DNA from 2 places in the Bacillus sp. LR--39 genome. Region 2 is predicted to be linked to the other one. Evidence: predicted binding sites of a transcription regulator. Region 2 holds the regulator's gene; the other holds the start of a gene.

Region 1 (6,622 bases), 430 kb from region 2:
CCCTGATTGGTGACGTAATCGTAGATAATATCTTCTACATGGGCATGAAGATCCTCATCGGGTTCTTCATTCCTTCTTTCTTCTAAAGCTTTTTTTAAACTCTGTTTTTCATAGGGGCTCAGCGGATCTGTCGACACATTCCGTCCATACTGGCGGAGGGCTTGTCCCAGCATTTTTTCTATAAATTGATCCATCGTATATTCTCCTATTCTTGTCATTCATCTTTATTCTACTAAATATCATGTGATCCTCCCACTCTTCTATCATATTTTCTGTCAGGCCGGGGTAGGATTTTTATTCCAATTCAGCTGAGAGAATACGATGAAACGGCAGCGTTAACGCATCTTCATCGTTTATGATTTTTAAACGCTTTTCGTCATGCCTCACTTGTTTTACCCATCCCCAAAAGCGGCGGGGACCGTGTGCTGAAGCGTAGGTGACCGAGATGGCCCTGTCTTCTTCAATCGACGCCGCAATGATGCGGTTCATGTCGTTCAGTTGCTCTTCGCTCAGTTCCGGAGGCCGGAATTCCCGTTCTTTTCGTTTTTTTGCAAGCAGCTGCTCCCGATGTTCGGGCAGCATCATCCGGCTTGATTCCCACATGACATTATACCCGGGTGTTAATTTGTTCGGATTCATGTATATCACCTCAAATTATTTGTAATGCCCGCCGATTTTTTCAGCCCGGTGAAAGGCTTGGCCGGCCTCTGTCAGTGAAGCGGCATGGAGGAGTGACGCAGGGCCGTACCGCTCATGAATATCATCCAATACTTTGCCGAGACTGATCTTTTTTTCCTGGGCATCGAACAGGCTCAGCTGAACATAATCACAAGGCTCCAGCTGGGAAAGGGAGACGCCGGCGCTGCGGACGGGCTCACCGTTCCAATGCTCTTTGAAGAGCTTGACCGCCGCTTTAAAAATATCCATTCCGAAATTAGTCGGAGAGATCAGCTTTCTCTGTCTGTGAAAACCTGAAGGGAATTCAAAATCAGCGCCTCTGATGCTGACCGAAACCGTATGGCCGATGTATTGTTTGAAACGGGCGCGGCGGGCCACTTCTTCGCTTAACTCCAGCAGCACGACTTTAATATCCTCAAAGCGGCTGTAGTCTCTCGGGAGGGTCATGTTATGGCCGATCGCTTTTTGCCGGCTGTGCGTGTTGACGGTGACCGGAGAGGGATCGATGCCGCGGGCTGTCCGCTGAAGCAATTCGCCGTTAATGCCCCAGCGTTTTTTCAGCAGTTCGGCTGGGTGCCCGGCAAGCCCGCCGATTGTGCTGATGCCCATCCGTCTTAAATGATGCTCCATCCGTTTTCCGATGCCGAATAATTTTCCGACCGGCAGCGGCCACAGATCCTGCCTGATATTTGACATATCCAATCTGTGGATGCCGGATGCGTTTTTTTTGGCAAAATGGTCGCAAGCCATTTTCGCGAGCGCCTTATTCGGCCCGATGCCGACACGGGCATAAATTCCGAATTCACGCATAATCGCTTGCTGAATGCTTTCGGCAATTGTAAAAGGATCACCGAACAGCCGCCTGCTTCCGGTCACGTCGAGAAACTGCTCATCGATGGAGTAGGGTTCTACAAGATCGGTATACCGTTCAAACAGTTCGGTAATCATGACGGATACATCAATATACCGCTGCATCCGCGGACGGACAATAACGGCGTCGGGACATTTGGCCTGCGCTTCCCACAGCCGTTCGGCATTTTTTACGCCGTATCGTTTGGCGAGCGGACAAGCCGCAAGCACGACGCCGCTGCGTCTTTCGGGATCTCCCGAGACAATCACGGGCCGGCTTTTGAAATGAGGCGCTTCCGCTTTTTCCACAGACGCATAAAACGATTGCATATCTACAAGAAGAATATCAGCCATAAAAAAACCTCCGGGAACGTTTGTTCTGTTTTTCATTGTACCCGAACAATGATCACGTTTATACTGGTAAATCATTCCCCGGCTGGAAGACGTGCTGATTCGTTTGCTTGAAAAGAAATCATTTACAATTGCAAACAACCCACATATAATTTTTTATATTCCAATGAGAAGAGCTGACATTCATTTTGCCGGACGAAAAGGAGAGTCAATCGATAATGGATATTCGAACAATTACCTCTGAAGACTATGAAATGGTTACGTCTGTTTTGAATGAATGGTGGGGCGGCAGGCAGATGAAAGACAAACTGCCGCGCTTGTTTTTTGAACATTTTCAGGACACAAGCTTTATCACGTACGGGCCGGAGGGAATGACCGGTTTTTTAATCGGTTTTCAGTCACAATCAGACCCTGAGACAGCCTACATTCATTTTTCGGGTGTGCATCCGGATTTCAGAAAAATGCAAATTGGAAAACAGCTCTACGACCGATTTATGGAGACCGTGAAGAAAAGGGGCTGCACAAAAGTCAATTGCGTGACGGCGCCTGTCAATAAAGTATCAATCGCTTATCATACAAAATTAGGCTTTGAAGTTGAAAAAGGAACCAAAACCGTAAACGGAATCCCTGTTTTTGCGAATTATGACGGTCCGGGAGAAGACCGGATTCTGTTTGTGAAATACATATGAGGGGGATGAATATGGGTTTTTTAGCTGACACGCCCAAACCGCCCTATTATGCGGTCATTTTTTCATCAATAAAGGGAAAATATGATGAGGAATATGAACATACGGCAGAGCGCATGATGAATTTGGCAGGCGGACAGCCGGGCTTTTTAGGCGCGGAAAGCGTTCGGGAGGAAAACGGCTGCGGCATCACGGTTTCCTACTGGGACAGCCTGGAGGCGATTAAAAGGTGGAAAGATCATACTGACCACCAGGCGGCAAAACAAAAAGGAAAAACCGCCTGGTATGAAGCGTACGCGGTCCGCATTACGAAGACGGAGTCACAGCGGATGTTTGCGTCAAAAGGGGCGGAAGATTGATTACATTTTTACAGCATACACAAGAACAGACCGCGCGGGAAATTGCGGCGGTTCAGCGCTGCTCTTATCAAAAAGAAGCCGAGCTGATCGGCTTTTTCGGCATTCCCGCCCTGCATGAAACACCCGATGATATACAGCGGTCACGGGAGACGTTTGCCGGTTTCAAGGAAAAAGATCAGCTTGCAGGCGTCATTTCGTATGAAAAAAAGGGATATGACCTTGTCATATGCAGGCTGACGGTGCACCCTTCAGGCTTTCGGAAAGGAATCGGACGGGCGCTTATTCAATTTGTGATAGACGAGAACCGGGACGCCCAAAAAATAGAGGCGGCTACCGCCAGCCAAAACGTTCCGGCAGTCTCTCTCTATGTAAAAACCGGGTTCACAGAAGCCGGACAGATAGAGACGGCGGAAGGGCTGACCCTCTCGTTTTTTCATCTTTATCCGAAGAGGAAAGCGGAAGTTGTTCCGTACAAGCCGGAATGGAAAGAAATGTTTGAAAGAGAGAAGGCGGACTTGATCCGAATCTTCGGCTCAGCACTTCATTCTGTCAGCCACATCGGCAGCACCTCCATCCCGGGCATGGCCGGCAAACCCGTCATCGATATACTGGCGGAGGTCAAAGATATTTCGGACGCTGACCGATTCAGTCCGCAGCTGGAAGCACTCGGCTATGAGGCGAAAGGGGAAAACGGGATAGAGGGCCGGCGTTTCTTTCAAAAAGGCGGCAGCAAGCGCACACACCACGTTCACATATACGAAACAGGCCATCCGGACGTGAAGCGTCATCTGCTGTTCCGGGATTACCTCACCGCAAAGCCTGAAAAAGCGGCTCAATACATGGAACTGAAACGGCACCTCGCTGAGACATACCCATACGATATGGCAAAGTATAGTGAAGGGAAAAATGACTGGATCAAGGCGGCTGAACAAGAGGCAAAGGACTGGGAGAGCGGGCTGCTGTAAAGAAAGCAGAAACAATGCATACAGCGGCTCGGTATGCTACAATGGCGAAAATGAAAAACGGAGGATCATCTATGCAAATACATGTGACGGATGCGGCGAAACACACACTTCAGCAGGCGATGGACGCCAACCCGGGGAAAAAAGCGCAGCTCCGCTATGACGCAGAAGGCTGCGGGTGCGCGGTGAGCGGTGTGCCGGCCATCTGGCTGGCGGACGAATTAACGGGACAATGCGAAGCCATTGAAACCAACGGACTTCCGCTTTACATCCAGACCTCACAAAAAGTGTTTTTTGACGAGGAAATGACAATCGATTACAATGAAAAGGCAAAAACGCTCGTCTTAAAAAGCCCGGCAGAGATGCTGAGCCCGAGAATGAGCATATTAGTAAAGCAGGGAGAAACGGAAAGTGAATCAAAAGCTGAAAGCCATTAAACAGACGGCACAGCATAAAACGTGGGTATCCTTTCTGAACAACAACCACCCGTACAGTCTGCTGCACTGGTCTATTGGAGGCGCTGAATCCGTTCAGAAGGATGTCTGGCTGCTTCAGGATGAGATGACCTTCAAAGCGCAGGAGTTTACGACAATCGACCTCGCCATTGACTGGATCGGAGAAAATATGGACGGGATTACCGACGTTTTATGACGGGAAAGCGAAAGAACCAGCATACGTTCTTTCGCTTTTTTACGTTTGCGTCATGGTATCTAAAAAGGTTTGAACGGCTTTACGGTAGCTCTCCGGATTTTTGGTGTACGACATGGCATGCCCGCCCGATTCGGCCAGATAGAGCATCTTAGGGCCGCGTTTTCTGCGGTGCAGCAATTCGGAAGAAGCGGAAGGTATATAATCATCTTCCTTACTGTGAATAAACAGCACGGGCTGCCGGATTCGGCTGATAACCGATAAAGGAGATACATCACGGATACGGTATCCTTCTCTCATCCGCAAAAAGAAATCAGCCAAAGGCAGAAGCGGCCACGGAGGCAGCCGGAACTCCCGCTTCAGCCTGTAGGCGAGCTGATCGCGAAAGCTTGCGAACGGACAGTCCGCAATATAAAAATCAGCGCCGTTTTCATCCTGATGCCCGCCCGCGTATAATAAGGCCGTCACCGCTCCCATCGATTCCCCGTGGATGCCGATTTGACCGACGTCTCCGGTTTTGTGTCTCACCCAATTCACGGCTTCTTCCAAATCATCTTTTTCAAAATAGCCGTAGCTCGTCGTTCTGCCGCCGCTTTTTCCGTGCCCGCGGTGGTCATATACGAGCACATTCCAGCCTAAATCTAAAAATAAACCCATGTATTTCAATGAATTGAACGAATTTACGGTAACGCCGTGACAAATAATCATGGTGTTTGCCGTATGATGCGGGGCGACGTAAAAGCCTTTGATCTCATACCCGTGGCGCGACAGGATGACGGCATCTTCTTTTTCCATGGCCTGAAAGGAATCAAATCTATCATGCCCGTCCGCCGTTTCTTTTTTCATGATTTCTTCATCCGTCTTTTTCTTCATAAACATAATCAGATTCGTAAAAGCGAATCCGGCAGCCAAAAAGACTGCGCAAGCCGAACCGAACACCGCCAGCCATTTTTTCACACAGGTGCCCTCCTTTAATATGAAAAATCCTTCCTCCGGCTTTTCAGGACCGTGAACGTTGCCGGCCTCCGGCGCTCCGTGGTACACTTGCCTCACCATATTCAGATACGGGGGGCGTAATGATGAAAAAGCAGCTGCCTAAAGAAAAACACAGCTTAAAAGACGATCTGGAGGAAGATCTGAAGGCCAGGCTTTTGCAAATGAAAAGTGAGCTGAAGGAAGAAGACGAGAAAAAACAGGCGCAGCAAAAGGCGGAACAAATCAGAAAACGAAAAGAAAAAGAAAAACATAAAAGCTTTGAAGAGCTGCTGAATGAAAGCAGTCTCGATTGGCATAAATATAAATAAACCGGCATCTGAAAAGGTGCCGGTTTTATTGTTTAAGAACGATGGGCTTCGTATACGTCCCGTTTTGTATGGTATTGCAAGGCTTTGATTTCCCGGCTGCTTAAACGCCGGGCCTCTGCAGCCGAACAGTTTTCTCTCAGCTGCTCAAGTGAGCTGGCTCCGGTGATGACAGAAGCGACGGCCGGCTGTGACAGTAAGTATTGAAGAGAAAGCTCCGTCATGCTCAAGTCAGGTGCGGCAGCGCTGATCGCTTTTTTGGTTTCTGCCAGTTCTGCAAAAGAATATGTTAAATAGCCGTTCTCTTTTACGCTTGCGGCCGCTTGATCAAGCGGTTTTTCCGTAAGAAGCCCTTTAGCGACAGGCCCTCTTGCGACTACGCTGATTCCGTTCTCCTCTAAAAGGGGAAGCCACTCCTCGGGACGCCGGTCCAGCAGGCTGTATTGCATCATAACGCTGGTGATATTTGATTTTTTCACATATTCTTTAATAACATTCGGACGAATCGAGGAAATGCCGTAATACCGGATGACACCTTCCTGTTTTAAGTCCTCAAAAGCTTCGATCGTTTCGTCAATATGGTCTTCCATCGTGCCGCCATGCAGCTGATAAAGGTCGATATAGTCCGTTTTCAGCCGGCGCAGGCTGTTTTTGACCGCTTCTTTTATGTATCCTTTGGAAGCGTCCCAATGCCAGCCGTCTTTATCATCATTCCAGCGGTTTCCGGCTTTCGTGGCTAAAATGATGTCGTGCCTGCGGTTTTTGACGGCTTCCCCGACAATTTCCTC
Region 2 (6,622 bases):
CAATTAAACTGTCTTTCATCATGAAGGTGGCGCGGCCCTTTTCTCCGGGCAGTGTAAGCCGGTAAATGGAATCCAAACGGCTGTAACTCATTCGGTTTAAATGCAGCTGGAGACGCTGATGCATATGTATCACCGGAATCGGTTCCGTTATATATTGAACTTGCTTTTCTGTCATTTGATATTCCTGGGGTGTCAGGTCTGTCCAATGATAGTCTCGAAACAACTCAAACATAGCCGTTTCCCGCCCGAAGTAGTGGTTCGCAAACTCATCCTTTATCAGGTGCGTATAGTAATGACGTTCCATTTCCTCATCCCCTTTTACAGCGCTTCGTTATTGCTTTCTATTATACAAAAGGAGAAAAAAAAGAATTGTCTATTACTGTTATGCCGCCCCTTCTATTTTTGTCGCATAATCAGGAAAAAGAGGATGATTTGACTCATCCTCTTTTGTCTCGTTATTTGTTTAAAAGTTTTTTCACGCGGTCAACCACGTTTTCTGCAGTAAACCCGTATTCTTTCATAATTGTTTCTCCCGGAGCTGAAGCACCGAAACGGTCAATTGCGAGAACGTCTCCTTCAAGACCGGTAAATTTGCCCCATCCGAAGCTTGAACCCATTTCGATCGCAAGACGTTTCGTCACATTCGGAGGAAGCACGCTGTTTTTGTACTCGGCCGATTGTTTTTCAAAGCGGTCCCAGCTCGGCATGCTGACTACAGATACGTGAATGTTTTCTTCAGCCAGTTTCGCTTGAGCTTCGATCGCAAGTCCGACTTCAGAACCTGTCGCTAAAAGAAGAGCGGCTGGTGATTCCGTTTGGGCTTTGGAAACGATATAAGCCCCTTTTTCCACGCCCGCATACGCTTCTTCAGCCTGCTGATCAATCGTCGGCAGGTTTTGGCGTGTCAATACAAGAGCTGTCGGATGATCTTGGCTTTGAACGGCAACCTTCCATGCAGCTGCGGTTTCATTTCCGTCAGCAGGTCTGATCACAGAAAGGTTAGGAAGTGCGCGTAAAGAAGCAAGCTGCTCAATCGGTTCGTGAGTCGGCCCGTCCTCTCCTACGGCAATACTGTCATGTGTGAATACATAAGTGACGGGAAGACCCATCAATGACGCCAGACGAATGGCAGGTCTTAAATAATCAGAGAACACAAAGAATGTGCCGCCGAATACGCGAAGGCCGCCGTGAAGCGCCATTCCGTTTAATGCAGCGCCCATCGCAAATTCACGGACACCGAACCAGAAGTTTTTCCCGGCGTAGTCTTTGGCCGTGAAGTCTCCTCCATTTTTGATTGTCGTTTTATTTGAACCCGCAAGGTCAGCAGATCCCCCGACAAAGAAAGGAATTTTCTTAGCGATCCCGTTCAGCACCTCACCTGAAGATGCGCGGGAAGCAAGGCTGCTGCCTTTTTCATAAACGGGAACTTCCTGATCCCAGTCTTTAGGAAGCTCGCCTTTCATGCCGAGTGACAGCTGTTCAGCAAGCTCAGGATATTTTTCTTTATAAGCCGCGAACAGTTCATTCCATTCCTGTTCTTTTTTCGAGCCGGCTTCTTTTACCGCTTTATTGAAATGCCCGTATACTTCTTCCGGAACATAAAAATCTTCTTCAAACGTCCAAGCATACGCTTCTTTTGTCAGCTTGCTCTCTTCTAGTCCTAACGGAGCGCCGTGAACGCCGGATGTGCCCGCGCGGTTTGGAGAACCGAAACCGATCGTGGTTTTCACTTCAATCAAAGTCGGTTTTTTATCATTCTGGCGCGCTTTTTCAATTGCAGCCGTCAATTCAGCGATGTTGTTTCCGTCCTCAACATAAAGAACTTCCCAGTTCATTGCTTCAAAACGCTGCTTTACATTTTCAGAGAAAGAACGGTCTAAATCGCCGTCTAAAGAAATGTCATTAGAATCGTATAATACGATCAGGCGGCCTAATTCAAGATGGCCTGCAAGAGAAGCGGCTTCGGAAGAAATGCCTTCCATTAAATCACCGTCTCCGCAAATACTGTATGTATAATGATCAACTACGTTGAAAGAATCACGGTTATATGTCTCAGCCAGATGGCGTTCTGCAATTGCCATTCCCACTGCCATTGCAATACCCTGTCCAAGCGGCCCGGTCGTTGCGTCTACTCCGGCTGTGTGTCCGAACTCCGGATGTCCCGGTGTTTTGCTTCCCCATTGACGGAACTGTTTCAAGTCTTCAATGCTGAGGTCATATCCGCTTAAATGCAGCATGCTGTATAAAAGCATTGAACCGTGGCCTGCTGATAAAACAAAGCGGTCGCGGTTAAACCAGCCCGGATTCTGCGGATTTACATTCATAAATTTCGTCCACAGCGTGTATGCCATCGGAGCAGCTCCCATCGGCATGCCCGGATGTCCGGAATTCGCTTTTTCAATTGCGTCTATAGATAGTGTACGAATGGTGGCAACTGATTTCTTTTCAATTGTATCCATTATAATCCCCTTCCATATTGTTGTACCTTTTCATCATAAAGCGATGCTGACTTTTTCTCAACTCTTTCAGCTTAAATTTGAGATAAACTTGTTGAAAATTGTCGTAAACACATCCTGATATTAGTATATACGAAAAAAGAATACGTATTGCCGTATTCTTTCTGTTTAATGAAGATTATTTTTCTGTTGTTCTCTTTTTAATTTTTCAGGGGTGACATCGTTGCCTTCCGGATCAATCACTTTTACGCTCTTTAACGTATTTTTCATTGAGGAGCGGAATCCTTTCAAATACTCCTGGCGAAGCTTTTGCTGTTCAGCTTTTTCCTCATCCGTTATCGTGTTTGATTTAGCTTTTTGAGCCAATTCGTTAATTCTTGCGATTTTTTCTTTAGAAATCATAATAAGCTCCTTTGGTGCGTGTTGATTATATACTACTAAAACGCAGTCTTTTTTACAACTGATGCGCGTCAGCTGCCTTCTGTGTCTGCGGTATATTCCTGAAACCGCCGGTGAACCGTGGCTTTGGACACGTCATAGCCGAATCCCCTTAAGGTCGCTGCGATTTCTGCAAAGGTAAGCTTGTTGGCTCTCAGCCTGATAATTTCCGAAACCGGAACCTCTTTTTTTTCTTTTCCGCTGTTTTCATGCCTGTTTTTCAGATTCCGTTCAGGTTTGTAGCCGTTTTTTACGGCTCTTTTCATTCCCCGCCGGATTTTCATATTGTGAATTTTCCTTTGATATTCCTCAACAATACTGACGATTTCGAGTACCATCGAATCAGCTTCAGAAAGCTCCAGTTCACCTTTATGAGCCGTCGTATATATTTTCACATTCTCCCTGTAAATACAATGCAAAAGCGCAATCTTGGCGTTTCCTCTTCCCAATCTCGTTTCGTCCTGCACCAATATCGCGTCAATATGTGATTTTTTAATTTCATCAAGCATTTCAAATACTCCGTCGCGGTCCATTTCGTAACCGCTGGCTTTCTCAGAAATGACTTTCACGACTTCCATGCCGTTTGCAGCAGCGATCTCACTGAGCTCCTCTTCCTGTCTTTTTAATGATGTTTGCTGCTGTTCTTTGTTTGTGCTTACGCGGGCATAAATGAGCGCCTTCATTTCTCTCTTTCCTCTCTAATTGACAATGGCCAGCTGATATACGGCCGGATGCTTTTTCTTAACCGGAAGAATAAGCTCGTCTCCGGGCTTTATATCAGCAGTTTGGAGATGATTATTCTCCGTCACCCACTCAATGAAATCTTCTTTATTAATGTGTTTCTTTTCTGCTACATGATCCGCAAGTGACCAGAGTGTATCGCCGTCCTGAACCTTTATTTTAACATATTGGCTGAGGGACTGATCATTCCCCGCACATGAGACAAGTAAAATAGCGGCACTTAAAATTGCAGTAAACAGCCCGACAAATATAATAGATTCTTTCGCCATGTAAACAACCTCCGATAAGAATGTTTGTTCGCTTTTTATACCTTTCAGTATATACGAACAAACGTTTCTGTCAATCGTTTTTTTCGAACCTATGTTTGTACTGTCAGGAAAATCATGCTATAATCTACTTAAAATCGACGTTTTGAGGTGCGAAATATGACGAAGCTATCAAAAAGGCAGCTTGATATCCTGCGTTTTATTAAAGAAGAGGTAAAAACGAAAGGATATCCGCCTTCTGTAAGAGAGATAGGAGAAGCAGTAGGACTGGCTTCCAGTTCAACCGTGCACGGCCATTTGGCGCGGCTGGAGACAAAAGGCCTGATCAGACGGGACCCTACTAAACCGAGGGCGATTGAGGTATTGGATGAAGAAGAAGTCCAAATTCCGAAAAGCCAGGTCGTAAACGTTCCGGTCATCGGGAAAGTGACGGCGGGTATTCCGATTACGGCTGTTGAAAATATCGACGAGTATTTTCCGCTTCCTGACCGGATGGTTCCTCCGGGCGAACATGTCTTTATGTTAGAAATCATGGGAGAAAGTATGATCGACGCCGGCATTTTTGACAAAGATTACGTCATCGTCAAACAGCAGAACACGGCCAATAACGGAGAAATCGTCGTAGCTATGACCGAAGATGATGAAGCGACGGTCAAGCGCTTCTATAAAGAAGACAATTATGTGCGGCTGCAGCCGGAAAATCCGACGATGGAGCCGATTATCCTGCAAAACGTAAGCATTTTGGGGAAAGTTATCGGCGTATTCAGAGCCGTACATTAATTCTATTAAACTTCATTTATCGTAAAAAACCCCTCTGTAAGGGGTTTTTTTGCATAAAAAAAGCAGATTCGCCCTGGCTTAAGAAACGAATCTGCTAAGGAGGAAAAACTTACATTCTTATTATCCGACATCACACTTTTGAAGTCAACTAATAATGTTTCCCTTGAGAAACTTTTCATCCATTTTTCAACTTTGTATATTAGTGCGTGATGAATTTGCTTTTGTTTATCTTTTTTTTGGGCGGGTGCATCAAAATTTATATATGAATATTTAGTACATAGTACGATAAGTTATATTTAAATATAAAAAAACCCGCTGCCTTTAGCGAGTATCTATTTTCAATCAAAATGATAATATTCTACACCGTATAACCCTTTAATATAGACGGGGCCACAGACGTTTGAAGAACTTTCAACCAGAATCCTGTATTTGTGATACGGATCAATTGATTTTTTATCCTGGGCACTGAGGTTTAACCAGCTGCCGCTGTAGGTTTTAGAGCTTAATGTATAAAAATTTCCGTTCAGCGCCATCCGCTGGAGTTTCATGCTTAAACCGCACGAAGAGTTGTTCATTATGGTGAACTTATATCCTAAAAAGTAATCGTCGGCAGCTACAGCCCCCGGATTTTCAATATGAAACTCTTTTGCATTTCCCTCCAAAGTGAAGCTTGTTTTTGATCCAAATTCAGTGGTAGCCGCTTTAGCTGAGTGTATTCCGCTAAAACATAATAAAAAAACAGCAATACATATCCAGTATTTTTTCATTTGCATCCCCCTTTTTACATATTTTAACTTGCGAATCCTGTGATGTCTATTCACATTTTATTAAAACGTATACTTTATAACCACTATATACCAGTTTAAAAATTTGCGGATTGCTTACAATGAAGACTAAACGAAATAACGAAGGTGGTTCAAATGAAACACGTAATTGCTTTCGCTTCTAAAACGGCGCTCACACTTGCTTTACTGTACATTGTTCTGGATCTTATGTACCAAGTAACCTTTTTAAACGTTCTGTTTATTACAGTGATCTTAAGTTTAATCACTTATTTTGCGGGTGATTGCATGATTCTGCCGAGAACAAGCAATTTCACAGCCGTTGCAGCTGATTTCGGAATTTCATTCATTATATTATGGATATTCCTTATGAATATTGGCGGATTTAATGTCTCGCCTGCCGCGGCATCGGTTATCTCTGCACTTTGCATTTCTGTTTTTGAGGCATTTTTTCACCGGTATTTGCAGCAATATGTACTTCCCGAAGATTATCAGGACACAACAGAGACGGATAGCACGCTATGGAGCTATCAAACCGAGGCGTCTGAAGAATTAGTGCCGGAAAAAGACCCTCAGGAAAAAACATAAAAAGGAGGCATTCGCCTCCTTCTCTTTTTATTTTTGCTTCTGATCGTCCAGCGGCAGCTGCAGCAGTGAGTCTGTGCCTGTCGCTTTCGGCGTTTTTCCGTCCCATTTTTCAATCCATTTATATTTGATCATTTCATCTGACATTGATTTCTTTATGATTTGGTTGTAATCAGCGATCCCTTCCGCTTCAATTTTTTTCTTTTTCGCTTCGGCTTCGGCTATTTTAATTTCAGTTTGTGTCCGTTCAAGTTCCTGTGAAGACTTCACCCTTGCATCGATAGCTTCCTGTGTGGCTTTATCCGGCTTCGGTACGCCAAGCGTCAGATCGTCAATTAAAAATCCAAGACTCTTCATATCATCAGCAAACCGTTTTTGGACATCAGCAGCGGCTTCTGCAGATTTTTGCCCGTATGTGTCAATAACCGAGTATTTGCTGATTGATTTTCGCGCCGCATCCCACAGCCTTGTTTTTAAATATGTATTTTCAATCGTTTCAACGTCTACCGCGCCGAATTTGTTAAACAGATCGACTACTTTATCAGGCTGCACGACATAGTTGTAAGCGATATCC

The links. The regulator LexA, encoded in region 2, represses DNA repair genes until DNA is damaged. The targets are predictions, from matches to a motif close to CGAACATATGTTCG.
Region 1: the regulator LexA is predicted to act here: its motif matches at 1,895-1,908, upstream of ACWHAR_RS03275 (DNA polymerase IV).

The regions. Positions count from the first base shown of each region.
Region 1 is NZ_JBSIOT010000001.1:643,215-649,836, forward strand. It holds gene ACWHAR_RS03265 (YqzH family protein) at 1-194, opposite strand, end outside; gene ACWHAR_RS03270 (YolD-like family protein) at 295-639, opposite strand; gene ACWHAR_RS03275 (DNA polymerase IV) at 655-1,881, opposite strand; gene ACWHAR_RS03280 (GNAT family N-acetyltransferase) at 2,097-2,567, shown strand; gene ACWHAR_RS03285 (antibiotic biosynthesis monooxygenase family protein) at 2,579-2,923, shown strand; gene ACWHAR_RS03290 (GNAT family N-acetyltransferase) at 2,920-3,888, shown strand; gene ACWHAR_RS03295 (iron-sulfur cluster biosynthesis family protein) at 3,960-4,322, shown strand; gene ACWHAR_RS03300 (DUF2552 family protein) at 4,297-4,536, shown strand; gene ACWHAR_RS03305 (alpha/beta hydrolase) at 4,576-5,490, opposite strand; gene ACWHAR_RS03310 (YqkE family protein) at 5,613-5,837, shown strand; gene ACWHAR_RS03315 (aldo/keto reductase) at 5,870-6,622, opposite strand, start outside.
Region 2 is NZ_JBSIOT010000001.1:1,075,894-1,082,515, forward strand. It holds gene sirA (sporulation inhibitor of replication protein SirA) at 1-304, opposite strand, end outside; gene tkt (transketolase) at 456-2,459, opposite strand; gene ACWHAR_RS05365 (DUF896 domain-containing protein) at 2,625-2,858, opposite strand; gene ACWHAR_RS05370 (YneB family resolvase-like protein) at 2,927-3,577, opposite strand; gene yneA (cell division suppressor protein YneA) at 3,593-3,904, opposite strand; gene lexA (transcriptional repressor LexA) at 4,061-4,681, shown strand; gene ACWHAR_RS05385 (hypothetical protein) at 5,020-5,448, opposite strand; gene ACWHAR_RS05390 (YndM family protein) at 5,602-6,051, shown strand; gene ACWHAR_RS05395 (prohibitin family protein) at 6,079-6,622, opposite strand, start outside.